3 regions of the Nocardioides marinus genome follow, and region 1 is predicted to be linked to each of the others. Evidence: predicted binding sites of a transcription regulator. Region 1 holds the regulator's gene; each other region holds the start of a gene.
The links. The regulator LexA, encoded in region 1, represses DNA repair genes until DNA is damaged. The targets are predictions, from matches to a motif close to TCGAACANNTGTTCGA.
Positions count from the first base shown of each region.

Region 1 (5,481 bases):
ACAGTGAAGCACGTGCTCGGGCGCGCAGGGGCGACCTCCGCCCGCGACGCGCGGCCGGGCGCGCCGGGTCAGCCGGCGTCGTGCGGTGCCAGGTCGATGGAGAACCACACGGTCGTGCCGCCGGGGTCGTGCTCGGAGCCCCAGCGGTCGGTCATCGCCTCGACCAGCATCAGCCCGCGCCCGAAGACCACCAGCGGGTCCTCCCCGCCCACGGGCGCCACGACCTGTCCCCCGGCGCCGAAGTCGCGCACGACGACCGTGAGCACGCCCTCCTCCACCGAGACCCTCAAATCGGCCACGGTGCGGGCGTGGTGGACCGCGTTGGTCACGATCTCCGACAGGCACAGCTGCGCGGTGTCGACCACGTCGTCGGCCACGCCCCAGGTGCGCAGCTCGGCAGCCAGGAACGCCCGCGCCTCCCGCGGCGCGGTGGGCTCGGGCAGCAGCCGCAGCGTGGCCGTGCGCCCCGTGGTCTCCACGGCCGGGCTCGCGTCGAGCACCTCCTCCAGGGAGTCGTCGACCGGCCCCGCGCGGCGGGCACTGACCTCGTGCAGCGCCGCGACCGTACGCCGGGCCAGCCCCTCCAGCAGCTCGCGCTGCTCGGGCCCGAAGGTCTGCGGCCGGTCGTAGAGCAGGAACAGCCCACCCAGGCGCATGCTCGTGCCCAGCATCGGGACGACGGCGGCGGCGACGTGGCCGGCCTCGCCCTCCCTCTGGGCCAGCCACGGCCAGCGCTCCTCCAGGGTGCTGAGCGCCGCCAGGATCGGGCGACCGGTGCGGACCACGTCGTTGAGCGGCACGTCGTCGTAGGCGTCGATGTGGCACCAGTCCAGGTCGCTCGCCTGGTCGCCGCCGCGGGTGGCGGAGGTGAAGCGCAGCCGACGCCCCCCTCCCTCGGTCAGCGCCACGGCGACGCGTGCGACGTCCGGCAACGTCAGCAGGTCCGCGACCACGGCCCGTACGACGTCGTCGACCAGGACCGCCCGCTCGACCTCGGCCTCGAGGTGGGTCATGGGCACCGCGGGCGGCTCCGCAGGCGGGCCCGCAGGTGGGCCCGCAGGTGACGGCGCGTCGGCGGCCGCGGTCCGCTGGGCACCGCGGCCCGCGACGTCCGGCTCGTCCCCTCGTCCCTGGGCCACCCAGCCAGGCTAACCCCGCGGCCCATCCCCCATCAGGGTCCTCCTGCCCCTTCCTCGGGCCCTTCGGCCCGTGGTGGGCCACCGGGCGCGACCGCACCGCTCGGCGGTTCGCCCCGTGACGCGTGGGGCGATCGGGGACAATGGCGCGGTGGCTGGGAGCGGAGGGAAGCACGGATCGCACAGCGGCCCGCGCCCCCCGGCACCCCACCGGACCCGTCGCCTGCTGGCCCTCACCGCCGGGGTCACCGGCCTGGTCGTCGCCTGGGGCTACCTGGTCTGGGCGGCCATCGACTTCGGCACGACCGCACGCGAGGGCAGGACCGCCGCCTGGTGGTTCCTCGCCCTGGCCTCCCTCGGCGCGGTGGCCTGCCTCTTCGCCGGCCTGTTGGTCGGGCTGCGGCTGCTGCGCGAGCTCGGCGTCGTCGCCCCGGACCCAGCACCCGGCACCGAGCCCCCCGCTCCGCGACCCAAGGGCGGCAAGCGCGCCGCGCGCTGAGCCTGGCCCCGCCCAGGACGGCCGGTGCGCGAAGGTCTGACTGATATCGGTCGAACCTGCGGGTTCGCGGTCGAAGGTTCGACCGCGCACCGCAAGGTCTGACTGACATCAGTCAGACCTTGCGGCCCGCCCAGCACCACCGAGGGGCGGTCCCGCCGTGGGCCCGCCCCTCGTCTTCCCCGTGGTTTCGCCGGCCGGGGTCGAATCGACCGGCGAAGTCTGTGCGCCCCTTCCGGGGCGGTGCTCCCGTCGCGTCGCGCTCAGCTGTCGGCGGGGACCCGCAGCCGCTGACCGGCGACGAGCATGCCGCTCTCGAGGTGGTTGAGCTGCTGGATGGTCGACATCATGTCGCGGACGTCGCCGCCCTCGGCCCGGGCCGAGGCGATGTCCCACAGGGTCACCCCGGTGCCGACCACGATCGTGTCGGTGGGCACCGGCTGCCCCTTCTCCGAGGTCGCGACCGAGCCGCCAGCGAAGGCCACCGCGATCGCCACGGCCACCAGCAGGCCGACCACGAAGACCACCAGGCGACCGCGCCGGGTCAGGCGCAGACGGCCGTCGGTGCCAGCAGCCGAACGCGGTGCCGAGCGCGGAACCGGACGGGCGGAGGTGCGGGCCGGGAGGTGGACTGCGGGAAGGACCATGGTGCTCATCGGGATCTCCTGGGGAAGGCGGAGTGGGTCTGCGAACCGATGTCTACCGACGACCACCGACAGTCCCGGTCAGGGAGGACCGGGCGGGCCTGGGGCCGACGGCTCGACCACCAGTTCGATCGAACACGTGTACGAGAGTAGATCAGGTGTTCGAACGAGATCAAGGGTTTCTGCGAACAAATGTTCGACTGCCCCTGCGTGGGCCGCGAGCCCACCCACCCCGTCAGCCGCGGCGGAGCGCCCGACGACCCTGGGCGGCGAAGAGCGCGGTCCCCTTGGCGGCGACGCCGGGAGCCAGGGAGATGGTGCGCATCAGGGCCCCGCGCCACACCGGCACCGTCCGGATCACGCGGCCGGTCCCGACCAGCCCGACGGCCGCCTCGGCGATCTCCTCCACCGACAGGATCCGACCACCCGAGTGAACCAGGGCCGCTCCCAGGCCTTCGGGGTCCTGCTCGTCCAGCATGGCCGTCCGGACCCCGTCGGGGCAGATCGCGTGCACCCGCACCCGACGCGCCGTCTCGGCGGCCACGGACATGGTGGCCGACACGGTCGCGGCCTTGGTCGCGGCGTACACGCTGTAGCCGGGGACCGGCCCCAGCCCCGAGAGGGAGGCGGTGTTGACGATGTCGCCGGAGCCGTCGCCGAAGGCCTCCAGCGCAGCGCGCATGCCCCACAGGACACCCAGGAGGTTCACCTCCACCAGCCGGCGCACCTGCTCCTCGGAGAGCTCCGAGAGTCGCCCGTCGTCGCCGACCCCGGCGTTGTTGAACCAGGCGACCAGACGACCGTGCCCGGCCGCCACCTCGGCGACCGTGCGGTGCGCCTCCGGGTCGCGCACGTCATGGGCCAGTCCGGCGACGGCGCCGATCTCCCGCGCGGTCGCCTGCACGGCCTCCCCGTCAACATCGGTGACGACCACGGCGTACCCCTGGGCCACCAGCAGCTCGGCGATCCCGCGGCCGATGCCGCGAGCAGCACCGGTGACCACGGCACTGCGCTGGATGGGGGCGGCGGGGACCGGGCGGGGCGTCATGGCCCGAGTGTGCTCGACACGCCGATTCGAACACATGTTTGATCGCGGACCGGATGAGTCATAGCGTGTGAGCACCACGACGCAGGCCGTGCCACACCCGTGCCGCCGCGTCCGCGGGCGCACCCTGCGGGCCGGTGGTCGAACCAGGAGGACCCCCATGGCGACCAGCCACGACGACGCCGCCCCCGGCGTGAGCGCGCTCCCCGACGGCCCGCCCGACGCCAGCGGGCTCACCCCGCGCCAGACCAAGGTGCTGGAGACCATCCGCGACGCGGTCGCCCAACGCGGCTACCCGCCCAGCATGCGCGAGATCGGCCAGGCCGTCGGCCTGACCAGCACCTCCTCGGTGGCCCACCAGCTGAAGGTGCTGGAGGAGAAGGGCTTCATCAAGCGCGACGGCAGCCGGCCCCGCGCCCTCGAGGTCTTCCTGCCCGAGTCGATGGCCGCACGGCGCGCGATCTCCTCGGCCGACGAGAGCTCCTTCGACGAGACCGGGGTCGGCGACACCCTGCCCGCCGCCTCCTACGTGCCGATGCTCGGCCGGATCGCCGCGGGCGCGCCGATCCTCGCCGAGGAGCAGGTCGAGGACGTCTTCCCGCTGCCCAAGCAGCTCGTCGGCGACGGCCAGCTCTTCCTGCTCGAGGTGCGTGGTGAGTCGATGATCGACGCCGCCATCTGCGACGGCGACTACGTCGTGATCCGCCAGGCCAACACCGCCGAGAACGGTCAGATGGTCGCCGCGATGATCGACGGCGAGGCCACCGTGAAGACCTTCTCCCGCAAGAGCGGGCAGGTGTGGCTGCTGCCGCACAACGACGCCTTCGAGCCGATCGACGGCACCCACGCCACCATCCTCGGCATCGTCACCGCCGTGCTGCGCAAGGTCTGAGGGGTACGCCGGCGGCGGGTGGTCTCGACGCCCGCTCGTCGCTGGCGCTCCTCACTGCTCGACCACCGGTAGGCGCGGGGTCTCGACGCCCGCTCGTCCACCGGGTCGCGGGCGGTCGCCTGGTGAGCACCGGGTGAACGGACGGTGCTCACTCCGGCGAAACCGTCACGAAACAGGGGGCGGCGTCGTTGGATGAGTCGTGACCTCGACGAAGCCGCCGACGACGCCCCCCACCTCGTCCTCCTCCCCCTCCGCGTTGCCCCGCCGCACCGTCCTCGCGACCGGCGCCGCGGGAGCCGCCGCGGCCGGGGTGCTCGGCAGCGGCGTACGCCCTGCGCAGGCCGACCCGACGGGGCAGCCCGGTGCGGCCGACGGGGCCGAGCGCGGGAAGGCGACGCACGAGGTCTTCCAGCACGGGGTCGCCTCGGGTGACCCGTTGCCGCGCCGGGTCGTCATCTGGACCCGCGTCACCCCCACCCCTGCGGCCACGGCCGGCTCGGGCAAGGGCGGGCCGGTCACCGTCACCTGGCAGGTGGCCAAGGACAAGCGGTTCCGCAAGGTCGTCAGCAAGGGCCGGTTCCGCACCAGCGCCGGGCGCGACCACACGGTCAAGCTCGACGCCAGGGGCCTCAAGCCGGACACCGAGTACTTCTACCGCTTCCGCGCCCTCGGCCAGAAGAGCCCCGTCGGCCGCCTGCGCACGGCGCCGCGCAAGCGCGCCGCCCTGGACAACCTGCGCTTCGGGGTCGTGTCCTGCGCCAACCTCGAGGCCGGCTTCTTCAGCTCCTACCGCGGCCTCGCGGCGCGCGAGGACCTCCACGCCGTCCTCCACCTCGGCGACTACCTCTACGAGTACCCCACCGGCGAGTACGGCATGGGCCAGGACAACGTCGTCGTCCGCCCGCACGACCCGCCGCACGAGATGGTCAGCCTCGAGGACTACCGCCGCCGGCACGCCAACTACAAGGCCGACCCCGACCTGCAGGCCCTGCACGCGCGCTACTCGTGGATCCTCACCTGGGACGACCACGAGGTCACCAACGACCAGTGGAAGAACGGCGCGGAGAACCACGACGAGTCCGAGGGTGACTACAAGGTCCGCCGTGCCCGCGCCCACCGCGCGTACGACGAGTGGATGCCGGTGCGGATGGACGGGACCGCTGCCCTGGGCGACGGCACCCGCCTCTACCGTCGGCTGCGCTTCGGCAACCTCGCCGAGGTCTCGATGCTCGACCTGCGCACCTATCGCGACGAGCAGGTCTCCACGC
Region 1 covers NZ_JACBZI010000001.1:503,665-509,145, reverse strand. Annotated here, with positions in the region: gene BKA05_RS02565 (bile acid:sodium symporter family protein) at 1-2, opposite strand, end outside; gene BKA05_RS02560 (ATP-binding protein) at 69-1,013, opposite strand; gene BKA05_RS02555 (hypothetical protein) at 1,288-1,635, shown strand; gene BKA05_RS02550 (LysM peptidoglycan-binding domain-containing protein) at 1,896-2,288, opposite strand; gene BKA05_RS02545 (SDR family oxidoreductase) at 2,512-3,324, opposite strand; gene lexA (transcriptional repressor LexA) at 3,482-4,213, shown strand; gene BKA05_RS02535 (alkaline phosphatase D family protein) at 4,413-5,481, shown strand, end outside.

Region 2 (5,481 bases), 1.0 Mb from region 1:
CAGCCCGACGCGCCGGGCGAGCTCGGAGGCGATGACCTCGGCGACGAGGACGCGCAGGCCCTGACCGGCGCCGCGGAACTTGCAGACGTAGGTGCCGAGGTCGTCGGCCTCGACGATCCCCGGCAGGGAGCCTCCCTCGCGCAGCGGGGTGACGTAGCGGGTGACGCGCACCCGGTCCAGGGGGCTCACGAGAGGGGGTCCTCCTCCTCGAGCCGCCGGCGCTGCTCCTCGACGTCGAGGTCGACTCGCGGCCAGGTGGGGGCCATCGTCTGCAGGGTCTGGCGCAGCAGCATCGCGACGGCGAGGTTGCGGTACCACTTGCGGTCGGCCGGCACGACGTGCCAGGGCGCGACCTCGGTGTTGGTGCGCTCCAGCGCGACCTCGTAGGCCCGCTGGTAGTCACCCCATCTCTGGCGCTCGTCGATGTCGCCGGGGTTGAACTTCCAGTGCTTGTCGTGACGGTCCAGGCGCTCGAGCAGGCGCTCCTTCTGGGTCTCCGGCGAGACGTGCAGCATCACCTTGAGCACCCGGACGCCGGAGCCGAGCACCTCGGCCTCGAACTCGTTGATCTCGTCGTAGCGCTGCTCGATGACGTCGGGCTCGGCCAGCTCGCGCACCCGCGCGATGAGGACGTCCTCGTAGTGGGACCGGTCGAAGACCCCGATCCGGCCCCGGCCCGGCAGGGCCTTGCGGATGCGCCACAGGAAGTGGTGGCCCAGCTCCTCCTCGGTCGGCTTCTTGAAGGCGGTGATGTCGACGCCCTGGGGGTCCACGAGCCCGACGGTGTGGCGCACCACGCCGCCCTTGCCCGAGGTGTCCATGCCCTGGAGGACCAGGAGGACCCCCCGACCCTCGCGCTCCTCGACGTCGTCGGCCACCCGCCCCTCGGCGAAGAGACGCTCCTGCAGCTCGGAGAGCTCCTGACCGACCTCCTCGAGGGCCGCCTTGCCCTCCTCCTTGTCGCCGTCGAAGCCGGGGGTGGCGTCGGTGGCCCACTCCCCCAGGTCGACCGGGCCGGGTGGGACGCGCAGGTGGTGCTGGATCACTGCGCCATCATGTCAGCCATGAGCAGCGCCGATACCTCCTCTCCGCACGTCGTCCTCGTCCACGGCGCCTGGCACGGCGCGTGGTGCTGGCGCGACGGGTTCGCCCAGCGGCTGGAGCAGGCCGGCCTGCAGGTCACGACCCCGGACCTGCCGGCGCACGGCGACCGCCTCGACGCCGACCGGCTCCGCTCGCTGCGGCACGGACCGCGGTTGCGGGACTACGTGGACTCGGTGGTCGAGGTGCTGCGCGGTCTGCCCGCCGGTGGTCCGCCGCCGGTCGTGGTGGGGCACTCGATGGGCGGCGGTGTCGTGCAGCACCTGGTGGGTCGCCTGGACCGACCGGCGCTCGGCGGCGCCGTGCTGCTCGCCTCCATGCCCCCGGCCGGGGTCTGGCGGGTCACCGCCGACACCGCCCGGCAGCGGACGGCGACCTTCCTGCGGGCGAACGTGCGTCGTGACCTCGGGATGCTGGTCGTGGAGGCCGAGCACGTACGCCGGATGTTCCTCTCCGCCGACACCGACGACGCCGTCGTGGCGGCCGTGCAGTCCCGGCTGCACGGTGAGTCGTTCCGCGCGTTCCTCGACATGCTGGCCCTTGACCGTCCGCGGCCGGCGACGGGCCGGGGCCCGCGCGCGACGCAGGTCCGCGTCCTCGGCGCGGCCGACGACACGATCTTCCGCGTCGCCGACGTCGAGGCGACCGCGGCCGCCTGGGGCACCGAGGCCGTCGTCGTCCCCGGCATCGGGCACGACGTGATGCTGGACCACGGCTGGGAACGGGTCGCCGACCAGGTGATCACCTGGGTGGGCGAGATGGCCTGAGGTCGGGCCGAGGACAGCGCGATTGGAGTGCGGAGTGCTGGTGACACGCATGCCGTGTCACCAGCACTCCACTCCCGGCCTCATGGGGTCGAACCGGCGTACTGATACGCCGGCTCGGCGGGACTGAGGGGTCGGGACGGGTCGGGACTGGATCAGCCGAGGTCGCCGTCGTCGGTCGGGTCGTCTCGGCCGGCGCGGGAGAGCTCGTCGCGGACCACGGCGAAGGCCATGCCCGAGCCGTAGCCCTTGCGGGCCAGCATGCCGACCAGCCGTCTGGTGGCGGTGACGTCGTCGACCCGGCTCAGGGAGCGCAGCTTCTTGCGCACCAGGGTGCGCGCGGCCTGCTCCTCCTGCTCCGGCTCGAGCTCGTCGAGCGCCTCGCGGGCGACCTCGTCGTCCACGCCCTTGCGGCGCAGCTCCTGGGCCAGCGCACGGCGTGCCAGGCCCTTGGCCGACTGCCGACCGGCGACCCAGCTGCGGGCGAAGGCCTCGTCGTCGACCAGCCCGACCTCCTCGAACCGGTCGAGCAGCCGGGTCGCCAGCTCGTCGGGGACGTCCTTGGAGCGCAGCTTGTCGCTGAGCTCCTTGCGGCTGCGGGCGCGACCGGTCAGCTGGTCGAGCAGGATCGTGCGGGCGACCTGCTCGGGGTCGGCGTCCGGCCCCGCCGCCACCGGGTCCTCCGGTGGCGGCTGGGCGCGGTCGCGTGCCTGCTTGGCCTCGCGTGCGCCGGTCCAGGCGTCGACGCCGAGGCTGACGTCACCCGCCCAGTCAGGGGCGGGACGGGTCTCGGGCTCCACGATCAGAAGTCGTCGACGCCGATCGGGTCGGCGGGCGCCTCGGCGTCGACGGTCGGGCCGACACCGAGCTTCTCGAGGATCTTCTTCTCCAGCTCGTTGGCCAGGTCGGGGTTGTCGCGCAGGAAGGTCCGCGCGTTCTCCTTGCCCTGGCCCAGCTGGTCGCCCTCGTAGGTGTACCAAGCGCCGGCCTTGCGGACCAGGCCCGCCTCCACGCCGACGTCGATGAGGCCACCCTCGCGGGAGATGCCCTTGCCGTACATGATGTCGAACTCGGCCTGCTTGAACGGCGGGGCCACCTTGTTCTTGACGACCTTGACGCGGGTGCGGTTACCCACCATCTCCTGGCCGTCCTTGAGCGTCTCGATGCGACGCACGTCGAGGCGGACCGAGGAGTAGAACTTCAGCGCCCGACCACCGGTGGTGGTCTCCGGCGAGCCGAACATCACGCCGATCTTCTCGCGCAGCTGGTTGATGAAGATGGCGGTGGTGCCGGAGTTGTTCAGCGCTCCGGTCATCTTCCGCAGCGCCTGGCTCATCAGGCGTGCCTGCAGACCCACGTGGCTGTCGCCCATCTCGCCCTCGATCTCGGCGCGCGGCACGAGCGCGGCGACGGAGTCGATGACGATGAGGTCGAGCGCACCCGAGCGGATCAGCATGTCGGCGATCTCGAGCGCCTGCTCACCAGAGTCGGGCTGGGAGACCAGCAGGGCGTCGGTGTCGACGCCGAGGTTCTTCGCGTACTCCGGGTCCAGCGCGTGCTCGGCGTCGATGAAGGCGACGATGCCGCCGGCGCGCTGGGCGCTGGCCACCGCGTGCAGGGCCACCGTGGTCTTACCGGAGGACTCCGGACCGTAGATCTCCACGACGCGGCCGCGCGGCAGACCGCCGAGGCCGAGGGCCACGTCCAGGGCGATCGCCCCGGTGGGGATCACCTCCAGGGGGGCGCGGGTCTCGTCGCCCAGTCGCATGACCGAGCCCTTGCCGAACTGCCGCTCGATGTTGGCGAGCGCTGCATCCAGCGCCTTGTCGCGATCTCCACCAGCCATGGGTGTTGTCCTCTTCTCTCGTCGTGGGCCAGGCACGTCGACGACGCTAGAGCGGGCCACCGACAACGCCTGATCAGCGTGTCGTGCACTGTGGAGAACCCCGCTCCGCGTCATGCCTGTGGACGCCACGGTAGCCGAACACCTGTTCGATCGCGGCTGCGACACGCGCGACACGCCGGTAGCTCGGGGCAGGGTCAGGGCAGGGGCGGGACAGGGTCAGGGCAGGGTGACGGTGAACCGGCAGCCCGGGACGCAGCCGTCGGGGCCCGCAGGCTGGTTGTCGACCCGCACGGTCCCCCCGTGGGCCTCGACGAGCCCGGCGACGATCGCCAGCCCCAGGCCGGCTCCGCGCGAGGAGGGCTGCTGCTCCGGCGTACGGGCCGCGCTGCCCTGCCAGGCCACGTCGAAGACGCGGGACAGGTCCTCGGCGGCCAGCCCGCCGCAGGCGTCGCTGACCGAGATCTCCACCCCGCCGCCCGGCACCGCACGACCCTGCACGTCCACCCGTCCGCCCGGGGCGGTGTGCCGCACCGCGTTGCCGACGAGGTTGGCGACCACGCGCGAGAGCGCGCCCGGGTCGGCGTGCACCTCCAGGCCGGGGTCCACCGAGCCGCCGACCGAGACCGTGCGGGCCGCGGCGACCGGCTCGGCTGCGGCGATAGCCTCGCTGAGCAGGTCCCCCAGCGAGACCGGCTCGGGAGCCAGGCGCAGCACCCCGGCGTGGATGCGCGAGAGCTCGAAGAGGTCGTCGACCATCCTGCTCATCCGGTCGACCTCGGTGCGGATCTGCCGGTGGTAGCGGGCGGGGTCGGCCGCCATGCCGTCCTCGAGCGCCTCGGACATCGCCCGCATCCCGGCCAGCGGCGTGCGCAGGTCGTGGGAGACCCACGAGACCAGCTCGCGGCGCGCCTCCTCCAGCCGGGCCTCGCGCTCACGGGCCTGCTTGAGCCGGTGGTGCGTGGCGGCCAGCTCCTCGGAGAGCCGGCGGAACTCGGCCGGCCCGCGCGCGGGCCCGGCGGAGTACGGCGAGGACGACCCGACCCGGCGCACCTCCTCGGCCAGCCCCCGCGACCACACCACGACCGCGCGCGAGAGGACCACCGCGACCAGCACCGAGACCACCGCGGCACTGGCCGCGACGAGGGTCAGGGCGCCCAGGTCGTGCTCGGAGATGAACATCGCCCGCGCCACGACCAGGACGCCGGCCAGCATGCCGAGCACCGGCACCACGGCGACGAGCACCAGCTGCCAGGCGATCGAGAGCCGGCGCACCGCCCAGGCCGCCGCCAGCCCGAGCGTGCCGACGGCGAGCGCCGCCGCGACCGCCATCGCGACGATCTGCAGCTTGTCCTGGGTCATCGGGGCTCCTGGGTCATGCGGGAGCCGGCTCCCAGCGGTAGCCGACCCCCCACACCGTGACCAGCCGGGTCGGCTGCTTGGGGTCGGCCTCGACCTTCTCGCGCAGCCGCCGCACGTGCACGGTCACCGTCGACAGGTCGCCGACGCTCCACCCCCAGACCCGCTCCAGCAGGTCCTCGCGGGACCACGCGGTGCCGGGGTGGGCGAGCAGGAAGCGCAGCAGGTCGAACTCGCGCGCCGTCAGCGCGAGGGTCTCCCCCGCCCTGGTCACCTCGTGCCGCGAGGTGTCGAGCACCAGGTCGCCGTCGGTGAGCACCCCCGCCGGCTCCGGCTCCTGGCCCACGCCCGCACGCCGCAGGACGGAGTCGACCCGCAGCGCGAGCTCGCGGGGGCTGAACGGCTTGGTGACGT
Region 2 covers NZ_JACBZI010000001.1:1,536,680-1,542,160, reverse strand. Annotated here, with positions in the region: gene BKA05_RS07315 (HipA family kinase) at 1-189, opposite strand, end outside; gene BKA05_RS07310 (PPK2 family polyphosphate kinase) at 186-1,046, opposite strand; gene BKA05_RS07305 (alpha/beta hydrolase) at 1,065-1,868, shown strand; gene BKA05_RS20245 (regulatory protein RecX) at 2,021-2,665, opposite strand; gene recA (recombinase RecA) at 2,668-3,711, opposite strand; gene BKA05_RS07290 (sensor histidine kinase) at 3,928-5,070, opposite strand; gene BKA05_RS07285 (response regulator transcription factor) at 5,084-5,481, opposite strand, start outside.
Region 2: the regulator LexA is predicted to act here: its motif matches at 3,846-3,861, upstream of recA (recombinase RecA).

Region 3 (5,481 bases), 340 kb from region 1:
ACCGTCGGCCGCTACGCCACGGTCCTGCCCTCGACCACCGGTGACCAGCTCGCCGCCGCCGTGGTGATGCTCTCCTACCTGCACCGCGTCCAGCTCGGCCCCGAGACCGCGCCCGACTCCGTCGCCGACGCCCTGGACCAGGTCGCGATGGACTGCGGCCCGCGCAAGGACCTCGCCGTCAACGAGGCGAAGATGCTGGCGATCGCGCTCGCCGACGCGACGCCCGTCGTGTGGGGAGGCTCGGTCCTCGCGGCCCGTGCCGCCCGCCGCGTCGCCGAGCAGGTACGCCGCGCCTCCGGCCGCACCGCCATCGCCGGCGACGCCGAGCACCTGCTCCCCGTCATCGAGGCCGCCCGACCCCGCGACGTCTTCGACGACCCGTTCGCCGAGGGCGGCTCCGGCCCCCGCCCCGTTCTCGTCGTCCTCGACGACGGCTCCGAGGACGCCACCGTCCGCGAGCAGCGCGGCCGGCTGCAGGCCACCGCCGCCGAGCGCGGCGTGCGCGTCGAGACCCTCACCAGCGAGGCGCCCACCGAGGTCGCGCGCTACGCCTCGCTGATGCTCTCGGGCACCTACGCCTCGGAGTACCTCCGGTTGGGGCTCGTCGAGGACTGACCGGACGTCATTCGTCGTCGTCCTCGATGAAGCCGGTCTCCGGATCGATCGCCCTGAGGAAGTCCCGGATGCCGTCCACGTGCCCGAGCCCGTCGACTGGTGAGTGGTCCGACGTGGCGGAGCTGAAGCCGTAGCCACCGTGCCGGTGGTTCAGCCAGTGGTAGTCGTAGACCCCCGGCGCGCGTCGCGTCACCGCGAACTCCTCGCCCTCGACCACGATCGTGAGCGGTCCCTCCTCGGGAGTCGGGACCTCGAACCGGTCGACGTAGCCAGCAGCGGTCTGGAGGTCGACGGGGAAGTCGTCGGCGTCGGCGCCCCTCCGGTCCTCGATCCGCGCGAGCACGGTCCGGCGGTCCGTGGCGAGGTAGATGGTCTCTGGCGTGGTCCCGTGCTCGGCCGCGAGAGCGCGCCACTCGCTGCGCATGGCTCGCGACCAGAACGAGAAGTCGAGCACCACGGCCTGGCCGGCGCCCAGGAGAGCGGCCAGCTGTGTGCGCAGCAGGTCGCGAACCTCGTCGCGCACGATGGCCGGCACCTCACCTGACCTGATGCCACGGGCCCAGAGGTGGCCGTCGAACGAGAGGCGCACCATCCCCGCCCCCTCGAGGCGACGTGCGTACGTCGTCTTGCCGGCCCCCGACGGCCCGCACATGAAGATCACCCGGGTCACGGCTGCACTGTGGCAGCGGTGTGAGACGAGCGCACGCGAGTTGCGCGCTCAGAGCTGGGTGGTGCCGTCGGGGTGGACGAGGAACCGGATGCCGTGGGGGCTGGTCCAGAGCCAGGTGGTGGGGGTGAGCTGGTGGTAGTCCCAGGCCACGGTGGTCGTGCTTGTCGAGGCCGGGGATGGGTGGGTCTTGGCTCGGTGGTGTCGCCTGCACAAGGGGGCGAGGGTGTCGGTGGCTGTTTGGCCGGGTGGTCCGCCCTCGTCTGGTGGGACGTACTCCTCGATGTGGTCGAGGTCGACCCTTGCTGAGGTGCGGGTGCAGTGCGGGAAGACGCAGGTCGTGCGCTTGAGCTTGACGCGCTGGCTGATGCGGTCGGGGATCTCGTAGGAGTCCACGGCGATCTGGTCGTGCAGGTCCACCACGGGCTTGACGGTGATCTGGGTGCCGGGGACGGCGAGCCACTCGCGGACGGTGTCGGCGGTGAGGGTCTGGTGGTGGTTCTCGAGGCGGGCGAGGTGGAGGCCGAGCTTCCCGGTGTCGGGGTCGATCTCCGGGGTGCCTGCCAGGGCTGATTCCGACAGGTGGAGGTGGAGGACGACCTGGCGGGGGTTGCGGGGTGGTCTCGACGCCCGCTCCTCGCTGGCGCTCGTCGCTGCTCGACCACCTGCGTCGGTGCCGTCGGTCCCTGCTCGAGCACCTGGCTCGGCCGGTGAGGTGTCGAGGTCGAGGGTGAGGTCGCCGCGGCTGAGGTAGCCCAGGGCCTTGGCGCGGCGGACGTCGAGGGTGTCGGTGGAGCCGGCGGCAAGGAGCTGGTCGGCGATGGTGCGGATGGCGTGCTCGAGCTCTTCGGCGTCGGCGCGGTCCAGCAGGCCGGTCAGGTGGACACCGGACGCGGTGCCGATGGTCCAGGCGGTGGTGAGGTCGAGGTGGACGTGGAGAGACGCGGCGGTGTCGACCTCCTCCATCTCACATCCCTCGGGGTCGAACCGTGCTGTGGCCTCGGCCGCGAGCCGCTTGACGGTGGCGAAGGAGGCGGTGTGGACGACGTGGGCCAGGTGGGCGTCGACGAACGCAGCGGCCTCGGCGGTGAGGGTGCGGGTGACCTCGGTGACCCGCCGGATGCGCCACACCTGCACCTGGCCGTCGAGGAGTCGCTGCCAGATCTTCGGCAGCCGGTGCTTGGCCTCGACCGCGTCGGAGAGCAGGGCCCGCCCGGAGTCGGTGGAACGGCCGAGGGCGGCGGCGAGCTCGATGACCGCGAATTCCGAGACCTCGGGGGCGCCGGGGCCGGCGAGCTGGAGCATGGTGTCGGCGCCGGGCATCCCGAAACGGGCGACCCAGGCGTTCTCGGCGGCGGTGTGGGCGTCGTCGTCGGCCAGCCCGTAGGTGCCGTAGAGGTCGGGGAGCAGCTGGCCGGTGGTGTGCCGGTCGGCCCAGGCGGCGACGGTGATGAAGAGCTGCCGGTCGGCGTCGTCGGCGGCCTGCTTCTGCGCGACGGCGAGGGACAGCAGGTCACCGGTCGGGACAGGAGCGGTGTCCTGTGCCGAGTGATCCTGGTGCCCGAGTGCCATGACCAGATTCTACTAGAACAAGTGTTCGAATGGAATGGTCGTGAGGGCCCCGAAGTGAATCTGTGGAGGACGATCCAGCCGCAACCCAAGCGAGCACCCCAGCGATGCCGGACCGTTCGGGCGGACCGTCACCAGGTACCGAAATCAATGCCCACCGCAAGCACGGCTTCGATAAATGAAGGACCTGCTGCAGCGCGAACGTCCAGGCGCCCACCCGCGGCGACCACGGACCACCCCCGTGGACAGGAGGGCGTGGCGTGAAAGGGGGTCACGACAGACCCTCCAGTCGCCCGTGAATGAGGTTGCTGTCGGCGTACGGGGTCTCAAGGCTTCGTCGCTGGCGCTCCTCGCACCTCGACCAGCGGAGGCGAAGGCGCTGGCGCTCCTCGCACCTGGACCGGCGGACGGGCCTGAGGAGTCCCTGAGAGGGGCACGCGTCACGTTTCGCGGCGGGTGAGGGGCGGGAAGAAGGAAACCCATGGCCTCTTCTCGGGACCCGTGGTTCGACAACGCCAAGATGGCGCTGGTGACCCTCGTCGTGGTGGGACACGCGTGGGTGCTGCTGCCGGACTCGGCGACCAACGACCACCTCTACGACTTCCTCTACGCCTGGCACATGCCGGCGTTCGTGTTCCTGACCGGCTACCTCTCCCAGCGCTGGACCTACACCCGTGCCCGGATGTGGCAGCTGGTGCGCACGGTGGCGGTGCCGTACGTGCTCTTCGAGGCCGTGATCGCGATGTTCCGCATCCACGTGGGCGGCGAGGAGCTGGAGAACCTCTGGCGCGACCCGCACTGGCCGATGTGGTACCTCTCCGCGCTGTTCTTCTGGCGGCTGCTGACCCCGGTGTTCAAGAACATGTGGGGCGGGGTCGGGCTCGCCGTGGTCATCTCGCTGGTCGCCGGTCTGTACGCCGGTGACACGCTCGACGTGGCGCGAGTGCTGGGTCTGCTGCCGTTCTTCGTCCTCGGCCTCAAGGCCACCCCGGAGCGACTCGAGCTGCTGCGCAGTCGCGCGGCCCAGGTGGCAGCGGCCGGCACCCTCGTGGGCATCTGGTTCCTGACCTCACGCACCGACGACTGGGCGGGCACGGAGTGGCTCTACTACCGCGCCCGCTACGAGGAGCTCGACGTGAGCGACGGGCAGGCGTTCCTGACCCGCGCGGCGCTGCTGGTGCTGGGCACCCTGGGCACCTGGGCCTTCCTGGCGCTGGTGCCGCGGGTGCGCGGCTGGTTCACCCAGATGGGCGCCTACACGCTGGTGGTCTACCTCTTCCACGGCTTCGTGGTGAAGGGGCTCGGCTACGCCGGGTACGGCGAGCTGTTCGGCGACCGGGTGCTGCTCGGCCTGGCCGTCACCACGCTCGGGTCGGTCGTGGTGGCGCTGATGCTGGCCAGCCCGCCGGTGGCGCGGGTGCTGCAGCACGCCGTCGACCCGCTCGGCTGGGGCGAGCGCCGGGTCAAGGACGCGATGGAGGTCTCCGAGGCCACCAAGCAGGCCGACGAGCTCGCCGCCCGGATCGAGAACCACGTGCGGCGGGAGACCGTGCGCACCTGAGCGACCACTAGTCTCTCCCCGTGGCCGGTGGACTCTTCGCACTGCTCGACGACATCGCGGCGCTCGCCAAGCTGGCGGCCGCCTCCATCGACGACGTCAGCGCCGCTGCCGGGCGCGCGAGCGCCAAGGCCGCCGGCGTGGTGGTCGACGACACCGCGGTCACCCCGCAGTACGTCCAGGGCGTGGCGGCCGAGCGCGAGCTGCCGATCATCAAGAAGATCGCGGTCGGCTCGATCCGCAACAAGCTGCTGCTGATCCTGCCGGTGGCGCTGCTGCTCAGCGAGCTGCTGCCCAGCCTGCTCAAGATCATCTTGATGTGCGGTGGCGCCTACCTCTGCTACGAGGGCGCGGAGAAGATCTGGGAGAAGTTCGGGCCGGGGCACCACGGGGACGAGGCGATCGAGAAGGTCGCCGCCGGCACCCCCGCGGAGACCGAGAAGAACCTCATCTCGGGGGCGATCCGCACCGACCTGATCCTCTCGGCCGAGATCATGGTGATCTCCCTGGACGAGGTGGCCGGCGAGAGCTTCTGGTCGCGCGCGGCGATCATGGTGGTCGTCGCGGTCTTCATCACCGCGGTCGTCTACGGCGTGGTGGCGTTGATCGTGAAGATGGACGACGTCGGCCTCTCCCTGGCCCAGCGCTCCAGCGCGCTCGCGCAGCGGGTCGGGCGCGGGCTCGTGCACGCCATGCCGCGGGTGCTGGAGGTCATCGGCGCCGTGGGCACGGCCGCGATGTTGTGGGTCGGGGGGCACATCGTGCTCGTCGGCTCCCACGACCTGGGCTGGCACCCGCCGTACGACGCCGTGCACCACCTCGAGGAGGCCGTGCACGACGCCACGGGTGCTCTCGGGTCGGTCCTGGGCTGGCTGACGAACACCGGCTGCTCGGCGGTCCTGGGGCTGGCCATCGGCGCCGTGCTGGTGCTGGTCATGCACCTGGTGCCGCGCCGCGGCGCGCACTGACCCTTCGGCCGGCCCCGGCTGGGCGCTCCAGCCCACCACCCTCCGGGATTCCCGGTCGTCGCGTCGGTCCGCCTACGCTGGACGGCGGACTGCGTGGGAGATCC
Region 3 covers NZ_JACBZI010000001.1:845,773-851,253, forward strand. Annotated here, with positions in the region: gene BKA05_RS04055 (SIS domain-containing protein) at 1-615, shown strand, start outside; gene BKA05_RS04060 (AAA family ATPase) at 623-1,285, opposite strand; gene BKA05_RS19975 (HNH endonuclease signature motif containing protein) at 1,334-2,854, opposite strand; gene BKA05_RS04070 (acyltransferase family protein) at 3,333-4,412, shown strand; gene BKA05_RS04075 (DUF808 family protein) at 4,433-5,377, shown strand.
Region 3: the regulator LexA is predicted to act here: its motif matches at 2,868-2,883, upstream of BKA05_RS19975 (HNH endonuclease signature motif containing protein).